DNA from 3 places in the Pueribacillus sp. YX66 genome. Region 3 is predicted to be linked to each of the others. Evidence: riboswitches for the same ligand, from Rfam matches in the RefSeq annotation. Region 3 holds a riboswitch; each other region holds the start of a gene.
The links. Region 3 has a riboswitch for cyclic di-GMP ahead of ABU914_RS11135 (chemotaxis protein CheA). Riboswitches for the same ligand answer to the same signal wherever they lie in the genome.

Region 1 (4,485 bases), on a different contig from region 3:
CTTGGCATCGCTGGTTTGCTTGTTATTTGGGAAGCGATTGCTCGCTTAGGTTTCGTTTCTCCGTTATTCTTGCCTGCACCAACAACGATTTTAACCGATGGTTGGAACATGCTCATCAATGGTGAAATCGTCGACAACTTATTAGCGAGTTTGTATCGAATTATAATTGGGTATGCGCTCGGCGCAACGTTCGGTATTCTTATCGGACTGTTACTCGGGTTTTCGCGCTGGGCAGATGCGATCGGAACGCCGGTTGTTTATTCGATTTACCCAATCCCAAAAATTGCTCTTTTGCCACTATTTATTTTGTGGCTTGGGATTGGTGAATTATCAAAAGTGACGATTATCGCTCTCGGTGTCTTTTTCCCAGTCGTCATTAATACGTATTCTGGTGTAAAAAATGTTGACCAAATGCTTATTAAAGCAGCAGTTACATTCGGTTCGAACCATCTCAATGTCATTCGAAAAGTCATTTTACCAGGTGCCTTACCGATGATATTTGCGGGACTAAAGTTGGCGGCAGGTACGTCGCTTCTTTTACTCGTTGCCGCTGAAATGATCGCTGCACAACAAGGGATCGGCTCGATGGTCCTTCACTATGGTAACTTAATGATTACATCGAAATTAATGGTCGGAGTTTTAATTTTATCACTACTTGGCTTAACGTTTAATCGCACGCTACAATGGCTTGAGAAGAAACTATTGCCATGGAATTAATAAACAAACTTCCATCACCTCTTTTGCGAGGCGATGGAAGTTTGTTGTTTGTTGTAGCTTACATTACTTTTCGAGCCATTTATTGACACGGTCTTCGTTATTGTCTACCCATTCTTTTGCAAGTTCAGCAGGCTCTTTCCCGTCTTGCTCCATTTTCAGTAGCCATTCTTCAATTTCATCGAGTGTGAATTCCATATTTGAATAAAGTGTATATGCTTCTGGTGCTTTCTCTTTCAAGTCAAATACGGCTCCGACTTGGACATCATCCGAACCCCAAATGTCTTTCGGGTCTTCAATCATCTTAATGTCAAGCAGTTTAAACATCGTATGTGGGCGCCACGCGTTGAAAACGATCGGTTCATTATCATCAATCATTTTACTCGCTTGCGCAATCATTGCAGGGGTACTACTATTTGTCACATCATAATCTAAATCATATTCTTCAATTAATCTTCTTGTTGTTTGATCCATTCCACTACCAGCTTCAACTGAATAAATCATACCATCGAATTCATCGATATAAGTCTCTAAATCTTCCGTAGAGTTAATATGGTCCATAAATTCTGGGACGGCTAATCCAACTGGCGCACCAGAATAAAGCGTTCCAATGATATCAAAGTCGCCTTCATACTTTTCTAAATAAGCTTTTTGTATGTTCGGAGACCAAATATCAATGTATACATCAATATCGCCTTCAGAGAGCGCTTCGTATAAAATACCAACCTCAGCTTCTTGAATGGTTGCATCGTATCCTTCACGTTCTAAAATTTCTTTTGAAAGATAGGCAGGAATAGTCGCATAATCGTATGGATCTAAGCCAATGATAATTTCTTTCCCAGAGGCATTATTTTTACTCTCATTTACAGTTCCATCATCATCGTTTGCTCCACAGCCGATGAGCATGAGTAAAATCGTGATACTTACTAAATAAAATGGTTTCAACTTCATAATAGGAAAAGAACCTCCACATTTTGTTATTGATCATAATAAAGGGATTTTTTATGATTGAACCAAGCTGATTTATAAAACACTCCTTCCATGCTTATCCAACAATTCTAACATATATATAAACGAATAGTTTAACAATTCAAAGAAACTAAGATAATTTACAAAAATGGTAATGAATCTTACAAAATTCCTAAAAGTGGACAATAAAACCGTAAAATTACTTAGAAATTATTGACAATGAATTTACCCACTGTTAATCTATACATGCATAGTAAAAAAGAATTAGGTTTAAGGAAACGATGAGATGCGACTTGTATTTGGGCACCTAAGTCGTATGGAGTAAATGGTGCAACCGGCCTTTACATCATGTTTGTATATGAACAAAAAATAGGTGAATTTCTAATCTCACGTTCATCGTTTCAATATCGAACTGACAAAACATTGAAAAAAAGAAACCAGGCTGAAAACACCATATAATTTTTCGAATATTCAGTTAAAGTGTGAAAAAATGTTCAATTGCTGCGACTTTAACTATAGAAAACTACGGTAGAAAGATATGTAATGAAGAAGGACGTCTCAATCGAATAGTTTTTAATCTCAGCGCTTTGGTGTTGAGACCCGATTCAATTTCATAGCAAAGGAAGACAGAGATGCTTGATATTATGTTATATAGCTATTTATTCATAGTTGGTCTTATCTTTGGTTCGTTTTACAATGTTGTTGGGATAAGAACAGCTGAGAAGCAGTCGATCGTGACACCGCGTTCACACTGTCCGAACTGCCAGCAACAGCTCGCGGCAATGGAATTGATCCCAGTCGTCTCGTATGTTTTGCAAAAAGGTCGATGTAAAAATTGCCAAAAATCGTTCTCTCCAAAATATCTATTGTTTGAGTTATTGACAGCATGTCTTTTTACGATCTCACCCATAGTGGTGGGATGGTCAAAAGAGTTGCTTATCGCACTTTTACTCATTTCACTTGTTATTATCGTATCCATTTCTGATTTACATAAAATGCTCATTCCGAACAAAGTGTTATTGTTATTCGGAATGACAACTTTCATTGTTCGCTTATTTATCCCGACGATACCGTGGTGGGATGCATATGTCGGAGCATTACTCGGTTTCGGACTGCTGTATCTCATTGCAGTCGTGAGTAAAGGCGGAATAGGTGGCGGTGATATTAAGTTGTTTGCCGTACTTGGATTGTTCGTTGGTGTGAAAGGCGTTTTGCTAACGTTATTTTTAGCTGCGTTTCTCGGTATGTTGTTTAGTCTTGTACTTATCATAATGCGAAAATTAAAACACAAACAGCCGATGCCGTTTGCCCCGTTTATTGGACTTGCTTCATTGATTAGTTATACGTATGGAGCACAGCTATGGGACTTGTATTTTCGTTTATTTGCATAAGTGGCTAGAAAGGTGAGGGGACGATGTGTTTTCATTTCGGAAACCCTTTAATGTTACAGCTTTTTGATTGATGATTTGCGGAAATTTTTAACGAAACATAAGATTACGTATAAATATAAGCATTTACAATTAGAAGGATTGAATTTTCAGAAAAAAATTCGTGGCGAAACTAAACGTTCTTTTAACAACACTAAAAGACATTCAAGACCATTGTTTTTGACTGTTTATTTTCACGTTCTCATGTTGGTATAAACAAATAAACTAATTACCTATGGAACCGTCGCCACTCCAAATCATTTATAACCCGGAAATCTTTAACACGTATGCAGATTTAAAGCAACAAGAACCTGTCATTTATGATGTTGAGCCTCCGCAGGTCATGGAGCGAAGTTAATAACGATTCATCATCGGCTGTTTCAATGTGCTAATTTACGTTAAACGAGCCTATTTTTTTTTAAGCATGTAATGTTTTGTCGAAAACTTGGTCATCCTAATGAGAGGATTTGTCAGCTAGAAAAGGAGTGTAATTAGGATGACGGGACCTTCGCTTACGTTTGTCATTTTCGCGCTAGTGGCGGCAGCTGTGAGTGCTTACGGCGTGTATGCCTTTATTTATAGCATTTACATACGGTATCGGTTCATGTCACTTGGCAAAGATACGGGAGAATTTAAAGATTGGAAAGAACGATTGCGCGTGACGTTTCGTCAAGTATTTGGTCATTCAAAAATTTTAAAAGACCGTAAAAGTGGAATTATGCACTTGTTCATTTTTTACGGTTTCTTTGTTGTGCAGTTAGGGGCTTTTGAGCTCATTATTAAAGGGTTTTATCCAGATTTTAAATGGCCGTTTGGAGAGCTTTACCCTTTTTACACGTTGTCACAAGAGTTTACGGTAACCGCGGTTTTAATTGCAATTCTGTATGCAGCTTATCGCAGGTTTGGTGAACGTTTGCCTCGATTAAAACAGAACGTTAAAGCAACGCTCGTCATTTATTTTATTGGCGGGTTAATGCTCAGTGTGTTGTTAAGTTATGCGTTTGAAGCACTTTGGATCGGACTTGAGCCGAGCTGGATTCGTCCATTCAGTTCGATGTTTGAAGTTATTTTTGGTTTTGTTAGTTCTGATGCAGCCTATTGGCTTTTTTACTTTTTCTGGTGGGTGCATTTACTTATTTTGTTAGCGTTCATGGTGTATGTTCCGCAGTCGAAACATGCGCACCTATTGTTTGCGCCTTTTAATATTTTGTTTTCGCGAATGGGACCTCCGAGCAAAATGCTTCCGATCGATTTTACAGATGAAACGGCGGAAGAATTTGGTGTTGGACGAGTCGAGGACTTTACACGTGGAGAGCTGCTTGATTTATATGCATGTGTCGAATGTGGACGTTGTACGAATATGTGTCCAGGTTCA
Region 2 (4,485 bases), on a different contig from region 3:
GCACGAACGATTAAATATAAAATAAACAAGCTTCCAATGACATTTAAAAATATAATTCCATTCATTTTTCATTCACCTCAAACTTTTTTAAGTATAGCACTAGGTTTGAATTGAAAAAACCGATTGACACAACTTGGAATATTAGTGTATTGTATTACTAGTACACTAATATAATGATATTGGAGGGAATAAAATGAATGCATGGTCTGGGCTAGTGAAGAAAGAGTTTCGCCTAGGATTAACAGGAATTTATTGGTCAATTACTGCAATGCTGCTTGTCTATGGGTTATTGACGTTTTTAACGTGGAAATTTGATGAAGGGACCATTTTATTTGCTGGTTCTTTCGTCATCGTTATTTTGCACACATTTTATATGCCTGCCTATTTAGTTGTTAGCATTTACATGGAAAAAGATCGGATGCACATGTGGCTGCACAGTCTTCAATCAGGGTATTCGCTACTGCTAGCTAAATTTTTAACCGGTTTAGCTTATATGTTTTTGTCATTGCTGTTGGCATCCCTCGTCGTCATTTATAGCGGGACTTCGTTAACGAACATCATTGCAGAGGCAGGTTTGTCGACGAAAGGTTTATTCGTGAATGGTATAAACGTTGTCATTCATGTTATTGGTTTATCGCTTTATTATGCAGTTTGGGGAGTGTTTTTTTGGACGATAAGTTTGTCTTTAAAAAAATATTTAGGGAAGCTTCAGTGGCTCGTGCTCATCCCGCTGATTATTATTGGCTTTGTATCCATGTTTAAATGGGAATCTTCTTCTCTATTTTCAAAGTTGACTAACTGGGGAGCGATTCCGTTAGACGAGTTTATTTACCCGATAGTTTTTGGAAAAGGAATAGGTGAAATTACTATTGAAGGTAGTATTGCAAATGCCGTCTATATCGGAACGTATGTGTATTATGCGTTTATTATGCTCATCTTGTTTTTTATTGCTGGCTGGATTATCGATCGGAAAGTTGAGGTTTAACGTATGGATACGTTTGATACAAACACACCGATTTATATGCAGATTATGGCAAGGATTAATCGAAAAATTGTCCGGAGTGAATGGCGAGCGGGGGATAAATTGCCTTCTGTTCGTGAAATGGCGATTCAGTCAAGTGTAAATCCCAATACGATTCAACGAGCGTATCGTGAGCTGGAAAGGATGAACATTGTGGAAACGAGAAGAGGGCAAGGAACATTTATTACTGAAGATGAAGAGACGTTACTTCAGTTAAGGAGAACGTTAAAAGCAGAACACATTTCTACGTTTGTAAAAGATATGCGGGAAATGGGGTTTTCAAATGAAGAAATGCTTAGTGGAATCGAGTATTACTTTAAACATGAACGTGAGAACGGAGGAGAGGAAACATGATCGAATTTACAAACGTCTCAAAACGGTATGTTATGAAAAAAGCGTTAGACAATGTATCATTTACGCTTTCAGCAGGAAAAATCATTGGTATCGTTGGCGAAAATGGAAGTGGGAAATCAACAATTTTAAAATTAATGGCAGGACTCCTTCAACCGACACAAGGAAACATTACGATCAATGGTGAGCAAGTCACACGACACATTTGCCAAAGTGTATCATATTTGTCCGAACTTGACGCCTATTATCCGTTTTATACAGTAAAAGAGCATGTATTATTTTATGAAAGTCAGTTTTATGATTTTAATAAAGAAAAAGCTGATGAAATTTTAGCGTTTATGAATGTCGATCAAAATGTTAAAGTAAAACATCTTTCTAAAGGAAATCGGGGACGTGTAAAAATCGCTTTAGCTCTTGCTAGGAAAGTCCCGCTTATTTTAATGGATGAACCTTTTTCGGGTCTCGATCCGATGGCGAGAGAGGCTATAGTTAAGGGATTGCTTTCTTTTGTTGATTTAGAAACACAAACGATCATTATGACGACACATGAAATTAAAGAAATTGAGTCGATTCTTGATGTTGTCGTCCTTATTAAAGACGGAAATATTTTAAAAATACAAGATGTTGAAGAGATTAAGTTTGAACATAATATGGGCATTGTTGAATGGATGAAAGAAATGTATGGAACATTTGCGTGAAACACCTATTTTTGCTGATTTTTGCCGAATTTTGTTGAATTCAGAAAACAGGTTTTATATAATGCTATATAGTTAAAGTAAAAACTTCAAGTTAACCCCAAACATTGAAGAAAAAGGCAAACTATTCCGAAAGGATAGGACGCAAAGCCATGGGTCTAACGTCTTATGAGCGATGATCGCCAGGCTACCAAGTAATGTTTGAAACAATTATTTGGCTATTCTATTTTAATAGAATAGCCGTTTTTTTTTAACAATTTGAAATGTGTATAGCGGTAGCCTCACTAACTTAACTTGCAGGGGGCAAAGGAAGTTTATGCTAACGAAAAAGGATATCCATCACGTATTTCAACCAGTGATTTGCTCTCAAACGAAAAAAACGATCGGTTATGAAGCGTTGCTTCGACATGCCCGAACCTCAAATCCTGTAGCGTTATTTCAAACGGCACGTGAACAAGGATGGCATTCGAAACTCGATATGTTATCGATCGAAAAAGTGATTGAGACCTTTCGCTTCCATCATGTTGAAACATTGTTTATTAACATCTTTCCAACAACGTTACTGACACAAGATTTCCCTACTTTTTTAGAGAAGGTCATATCGGAAAACTCGTTTAATTCAAATCAAATTGTTTTTGAATTAAACGAAACAGCAGAAGAAAAACATGTATGGGGTAATCCCAATTTAAAAGATATCGTCAGTCTAATACGTAAAAAAGGCTTTCATATTGCAATTGATGATGTCGGTGTCGGTGCAGCTTCACTTAAGCAAGTGATAGAATATAACCCGGATATTATTAAGCTTGATCGATATTTCTCAAATCAGTTAGCTGTTTCAGATGACAAGCAGGCTGTGTTAGCATTTTTTGTTGACTATTGCCGTAAGAAAAATAAAAAGCTTGTTTTAGAAGGTATTGAAAACTTGGAAGACTTTGAAAGCGCAAAATCATTAGATGTTCCATATTTACAAGGCTATTACATCGGAAAGCCTAGTCGATACGTACAAAATGGGCACAATCGGGAATATGCAACATTGTATATATAAAGAAAATTGTAGTGGGGGATTTGGTAGTCAAATGAAAACAGAAACAATGTGGGAAGAAGATGAGATTACAATTTTAGAAGAAAGTGCAGGTTTTCAATCGATTGAAAGTATCGCACGCAAATTAAATCGAACGCCCAATGCAGTTAGAAGCAAGTTAAACCGTCTTGGAATAACGAGCATTCGAGAATTAGACGGAAGTATGAGTTTAATGCAATTAGCACAAGCTCTTGGAGTCAGTCGTTCGGTTGTCGAGAGATGGATTGAAGAAAAAAACTTACCTGCAATGAAAAAGAATTATTACTATTACAAGAGAAATAAAGTAAAACATTATTCCATTTATCCGGATGAATTTTGGGAATGGGCGGAAAATCATAAAGATGAAATTAATTTTGCGAAAATTAAACGACATACCATTCTTCCAGAGCCTGATTGGTTTGAAGAAGAACGAATAAAAGATTTGTCGAAGCCGAAAAATGCAAATAAAAATTGGACACCGTCAGAAGATGAACAATTGCTCTTTTTGTATAAAGCGGGGAGAAGCTACTCCTATATTGCTAACCACTTTGGAAGAAGTGTCCGCTCTGTTCAAGCTCGCATCGGTCGGTTAAGAAAAAATAAAAGCTTGTAGAGAACGAGTCAACACCACCTCTACAAGCTTTTTGTAATTCAAAATTTTTCATACAAGTACATAAGCTATAACGGATACAAAAATGGACGTAATGCTAATGGCAAGAATTGGTTTCATCGCTTTCGTACGCAAATCCCTTAAATTAATATTAAGGCCTAGACCGACCATCGCTGCAGTTAAAAGCCAACTTGTTAACGATGAAACTCCATCCATAACTGATTCTTTAACAGGTATAATTGGACCAAGCACGTAACTGCCAAACAAGCTAAACGCAATAAATCCAATTAAGAAATATGGGAATTGGATTTTCTCGGTTTCTTCGTTTACATGCGGTTTTTTTCGTTTCATAAAAAATATAAATACGAAACAGAGAGGGATGAGCAGCAAGACACGTCCTAGCTTTGCAAGTAAGCCGATTGCTAAAGCTTCTTCGCCCCCTGGGGCGGTCGCTAGCACGACATGGGCTATTTCATGAAGGCTCATTCCGGCCCAAATTGCATACTCACTTATTTCAAATGGCAAGAACGGGATGAAGAACGTATACACAACGGCAAAAACAGTTCCGATTAAAGCGATAATTCCAACTCCTAACGCTGTATCTTCATCTTTTGCTTTAACGATCGGAGCTACTGCTGCAATCGCTGCTGCTCCACATACCCCCGTACCGACTCCTAATAAAAGTGAAAGCTTTCGTTCAGCTCTTAATATTTTCGCTAACCAAAGTGTACTTAGAATTGCAAACGTA
Region 3 (4,485 bases):
ACTCGTCGATTCTTCAAATGTATCACGTTGTAAAATATGTTCTAAACTAAGCAAAACAACTAATCTTTCATTTCGCTTTGTAACGCCGACCAAGCACTCTTCATCGATGTCGCCTATACTCTCAGAAACGCTTTCAATGTCATCATGTTGAATGTCCATGACATCTGTAGCTGCATCGACAATCAGACCGACTTGAATCGTATCGACTGCAACAATTAAAACACGGGTTTGGTCAGTGTACTTAGTTTCAGATAGGTGTAACCGCTCTTTGAGGTCAATGATCGGGATAATCTCACCGCGTAAATTAATGACACCTTTAACAAATTTCGGTGTCCGTGGCACTTCGGTTATCTCTTGAATCCGCTCAATCGATAATACGTATTGTACGTTTATCCCGTATTCAACCTCATGTAAATCAAAAATTATATATTTCTCTTGCTCCACTCCGGACCCCTCCTATTAATGTAACAGAGCATTTGGATCGACAATTAAAGCAACTTTTCCATTCCCGAGTATCGTTGCACCAGAAATCGCAAAAATATTTTTTAAATAATCGCCTAGCGATTTAAGCACGACTTCACGTTGACCTAAAAACGTGTCGACTACTAAACCGAGCATTTTCTCTCCATCCTGAATGACGACGATCGCATATTCATTTTGTGTCACTTTATTTTTCTGTTGTGACTGCTTATACACATCCTTTAAAAAAACGAGCGGAATGACTTTTCCTCGATAGTCAATCACTTTTTTCCCATGTGCGTTCATCATTTGCTCTGCTTTTAATAGAATCGTTTCTGAAACCGATGCAAGCGGAATCGCATAAATCTCTTGATCGACTTGTACGAGTAACGTCGATAAGATCGATAACGTTAATGGAAGCTGTATAGAAAACGTGCTTCCTTCCCCAATCTTCGATTCAACAGTAATACTTCCTCGCAAACTTTGAATTTTCGTTTTAACAACATCGAGTCCAACGCCACGACCTGATAAATCAGACACTTGGTCCGCCGTACTGAAACCAGGCATAAAAATGATCGAATTAATTTCTTCTTCTGACATGGCCGCCACTTGCTCTTTATTAAGAAGTTCTTTTTCAATTGCCTTTTTTACAACTTTTTCTCGATTAATCCCAGCACCATCGTCTTTAATTTCAATACAGATGTTGTTTCCTATTTGATAGGCTTGTAAAATGATTTTACCTTCTGGCTGTTTGCCATGTTTTTTTCTAACATCCGGAGTTTCAATACCATGGTCGATCGAATTACGAATTAAATGTACGAGCGGATCAACGATAACATCGATGACAGACCGATCGATCTCAGTGTCAATCCCGTTCATTTCAAGAGCAATTTGTTTATTGAGCTCTTTTGCCATCCCTCTTACCATTCTTGGAAATCGGTTAAACACATGCTCAATCGGGACCATACGAATCGTAAGTAGCATGCTTTGCATTTCGCGTGAAATTCGTGAAATGTTTTCAACCGTTTCCATTAGTTCATTATCGTTAATTCGCAATGAGACATCTTCTAGGCGGCCTCGATCGATGACGAGTTCTTCAAATAGATTCATCAGCCGATCAACACGCTCGCTGTTTACTCTGAGCGTATTCGAAAAGGCATTCGATTTTCGAGTTGCAGATACATCTGCTTTTCCTTTCTGTTCGGGTTTAATCGTATTTTTTGCATTTTCAACTGTTAATGCGGTAATTTGCACCGTTTCGACTTCAGCGACTTTTAATAATCGCTCCTCAATCACTTCATCCTGCTCTTTTGATATGTACGCAACAGAAAAATCCCACTCAAATCGTTCCTCTTCAAGATCTTCAACAGGAGGGATTGATTTAATGACTTCTCCCATATCTTCTAAAGCATCAAAAACCATGTAGACGCGCGCAAACTTTAACACACATGTCTCACTTAGCTTGACAGTGACATGATAAGCACGATATCCTTGTTCACTTGAAAGCGACACAATCGTACTTTGATATTCATCAAGGTCCATTACTGTTGTATGTCCATCACCAATGGTTTTTTTAGGTTGATTCGCACGAATTTCGCTAATTTGTTCAAGACGGGTGATTAAGTGGGAGACATCCTTTTTACCGTCTTCCCCCCGACTAATTTGATCAACCATTTCTTCAATGACCTCAGTCACCTCTAATAGAAGATCAATCACTTCTACATCATCAATGATCTCAATTTCACCTTCGCGTAACTGGTCAAACACGTTTTCCATTTTATGAGTTAGATTTGAAATACTTTCAAAACCCATCGTAGCCGCCATCCCTTTTAAAGTGTGGGCAGAGCGAAACATTTCATTCACAATCGACTTGTCTTCGGGATTTTTTTCAAAGTTAAGCAGATGATCGTTTATCGCTTGTAAATGTTCTCGACTTTCTTCAAGAAACACTTCAATATACTGATTCGTTTGCAATACTACCACTCCTAATCAATGGTTTAATAACAATTGCAAAAAAACCTATTAACTAATCGATCGTCTACTGTTCATCCTTTTTCATGACGTCTCTTATGAACTTGTTTGTCTCTACCTATAAAAATAAGCTACCTACATATGTAGAGTAGCCAAATTATCCAAACCCTGGATAATATGTTTGGTAGCCCGACAATCATCGCCATTAAGACATTAGACTCTAGACTTTGCGTCCTATCCTTTCGGAATAGTTTGCCCTTTCATCCATATGCATGAAAAATCACAGTATTTTCTTTTCGTGATTAGTAAATTAGCCTTATATAAAGCTAGTATAAAGGACTTATTTACTAGTTTCAACAGAAATTTCATAATATAGTAAAAAAAAACTATTGTTTTATAGTTTGAAATTTTGAACTTGTGTATTTAATTGCTCAGCGAGTGTAGCTAAATCGACAGCGTTTTTCGCGATTTCATCCATTGCACTGCTCGATTGCTGAGATGCCGCTGCCGTCTCTTCGACACCTGCTGCTGTTTCCTCAGCGACGGAAGCTACTTCTTCAATCGAACGATTCATGTCTCCGCTATTTTTCGTTAAATCTAATAAGTTAGCAGAAATGTTTTGAATCCGTTCGACGACGTTTGTCACTGCTTTATTAATATTCGTGAATGTTTTACCCGTCTCTTGAATTTGTTCTGTTCCACGCTGGACTTCTTCATAGCTTGATTCTAGTGATGCTACGACTTTATCTGAACCTTGTAAAATCCCGTTCACAATCGTCGTAATTTGTTCGACAGATTCAGCAACTTGCTCTGATAATTTACGAACTTCATCCGCAACAACAGCAAAGCCTTTGCCATGTTCACCCGCTCTAGCCGCTTCGATCGCTGCGTTTAATGAAAGCAAATTTGTTTGTGACGCAATTTCTTGAATGACTTGAACGAGCTGTGAAATTTCTCGTGTTTGTCCGTCTAATCCTTTCACGTCATTAACAGCTTCACTTACTTGTTGATGAATGTGCTCCATTTGTGAAACAGATTTAGTCATTAGCGTATTGCCTTCCGCAGACATCTGTAATACTCGCCTTGATGTTTCGGCAATTTCTTCTCCATCACGATTCGCATTCAATACTTTCGAGTTAAATGTTTCCATCATCTCCATTAATGTCGTAGCACTATTTGCTTGCGATTCAGCCCCAGTCGTCAACTCCTGCATCGTCGCTGCGATTTGTTCGCTCCCTTCGCGTACTTCATTTGCGGATTGAGTAAATTCTTCACTTTGACTCGAAATTCTTTCCGATGCATTGGCAACGTTGTAAATGGTGTCTTTCATTCCTGATTGCATATTATTCATCGCTTGCGCAAGCTTGCCAATTTCATCTTGTACTCTAACTTTGATTGGCTCACGAGTTAAATCTCCATCTGCAAGTTCGTGCATTTGGTCTGCAACTTCATTAATTGGGTTTGCAATTCTTGATGCGACAATCCAAATGATCATAATAGAAACGATGATCGCAATCCCAATCGTTATGATGACGGACGTTAGCACTTCTTTCGCATCTTCATTAAAATCCAGCATGTATGTACTCGCATTCACGATCCAGCCCCAATGCGGATCGGCTTCAGAGTATGTCACTTTTGGTTCAATTTGATCTTCCGTACCTGGAAGTGACCAATCGTAGTACACGATGCCACCTCCACTTTGTCCAACCTGTATAAAGTTTTGGACAAACTTCTCTCCATTCGAATCTTCTGTTTCCCAATGGTTTTCTCCTTCGATATTCGGATGTGCCACCTGATTTCCATTTTCATCAATGATAAATACATAGCCGTTTTCCCCTAATTCCAACTGGTCATTAATCGGCCTTGTCCCATCAGTAGCTTTCTCACCTAAAATTGCTACCTTTACTTTTTCCTGTGCATCCTCAAGTGAGAGGTTTCCTTTTTCAACCTCACTGTTTAACGCTTCTATCAATTCGACAGTCATTTTAACGCTATTTTTTAAATTCGTAGCGCCAAGCTCGTCTAAGTGAGTTTTACTAGAGTTATAGCTTAAAA

Region 1: linked by a shared signal. The riboswitch ahead of ABU914_RS02425 (prepilin peptidase) and the one ahead of ABU914_RS11135 (chemotaxis protein CheA) in region 3 are both predicted to bind cyclic di-GMP.
Region 2: linked by a shared signal. The riboswitch ahead of ABU914_RS06510 (EAL domain-containing protein) and the one ahead of ABU914_RS11135 (chemotaxis protein CheA) in region 3 are both predicted to bind cyclic di-GMP.

The regions. Positions count from the first base shown of each region.
Region 1 covers NZ_JBEUEL010000003.1:78,085-82,569, forward strand. The annotation lists gene ABU914_RS02415 (ABC transporter permease) at 1-717, shown strand, start outside; gene ABU914_RS02420 (glycine betaine ABC transporter substrate-binding protein) at 781-1,665, opposite strand; cyclic di-GMP riboswitch class II at 1,949-2,032, shown strand; gene ABU914_RS02425 (prepilin peptidase) at 2,316-3,074, shown strand; gene ABU914_RS02430 ((Fe-S)-binding protein) at 3,607-4,485, shown strand, end outside.
Region 2 covers NZ_JBEUEL010000010.1:52,372-56,856, forward strand. The annotation lists gene ABU914_RS06490 (hypothetical protein) at 1-65, opposite strand, end outside; gene ABU914_RS06495 (hypothetical protein) at 194-985, shown strand; gene ABU914_RS06500 (GntR family transcriptional regulator) at 989-1,375, shown strand; gene ABU914_RS06505 (ABC transporter ATP-binding protein) at 1,372-2,070, shown strand; cyclic di-GMP riboswitch class I at 2,176-2,262, shown strand; gene ABU914_RS06510 (EAL domain-containing protein) at 2,384-3,112, shown strand; gene ABU914_RS06515 (helix-turn-helix domain-containing protein) at 3,144-3,740, shown strand; gene ABU914_RS06520 (YeiH family protein) at 3,789-4,485, opposite strand, start outside.
Region 3 covers NZ_JBEUEL010000024.1:33,147-37,631, forward strand. The annotation lists gene ABU914_RS11130 (chemotaxis protein CheW) at 1-444, opposite strand, end outside; gene ABU914_RS11135 (chemotaxis protein CheA) at 460-2,433, opposite strand; cyclic di-GMP riboswitch class I at 2,611-2,697, opposite strand; gene ABU914_RS11140 (methyl-accepting chemotaxis protein) at 2,825-4,485, opposite strand, start outside.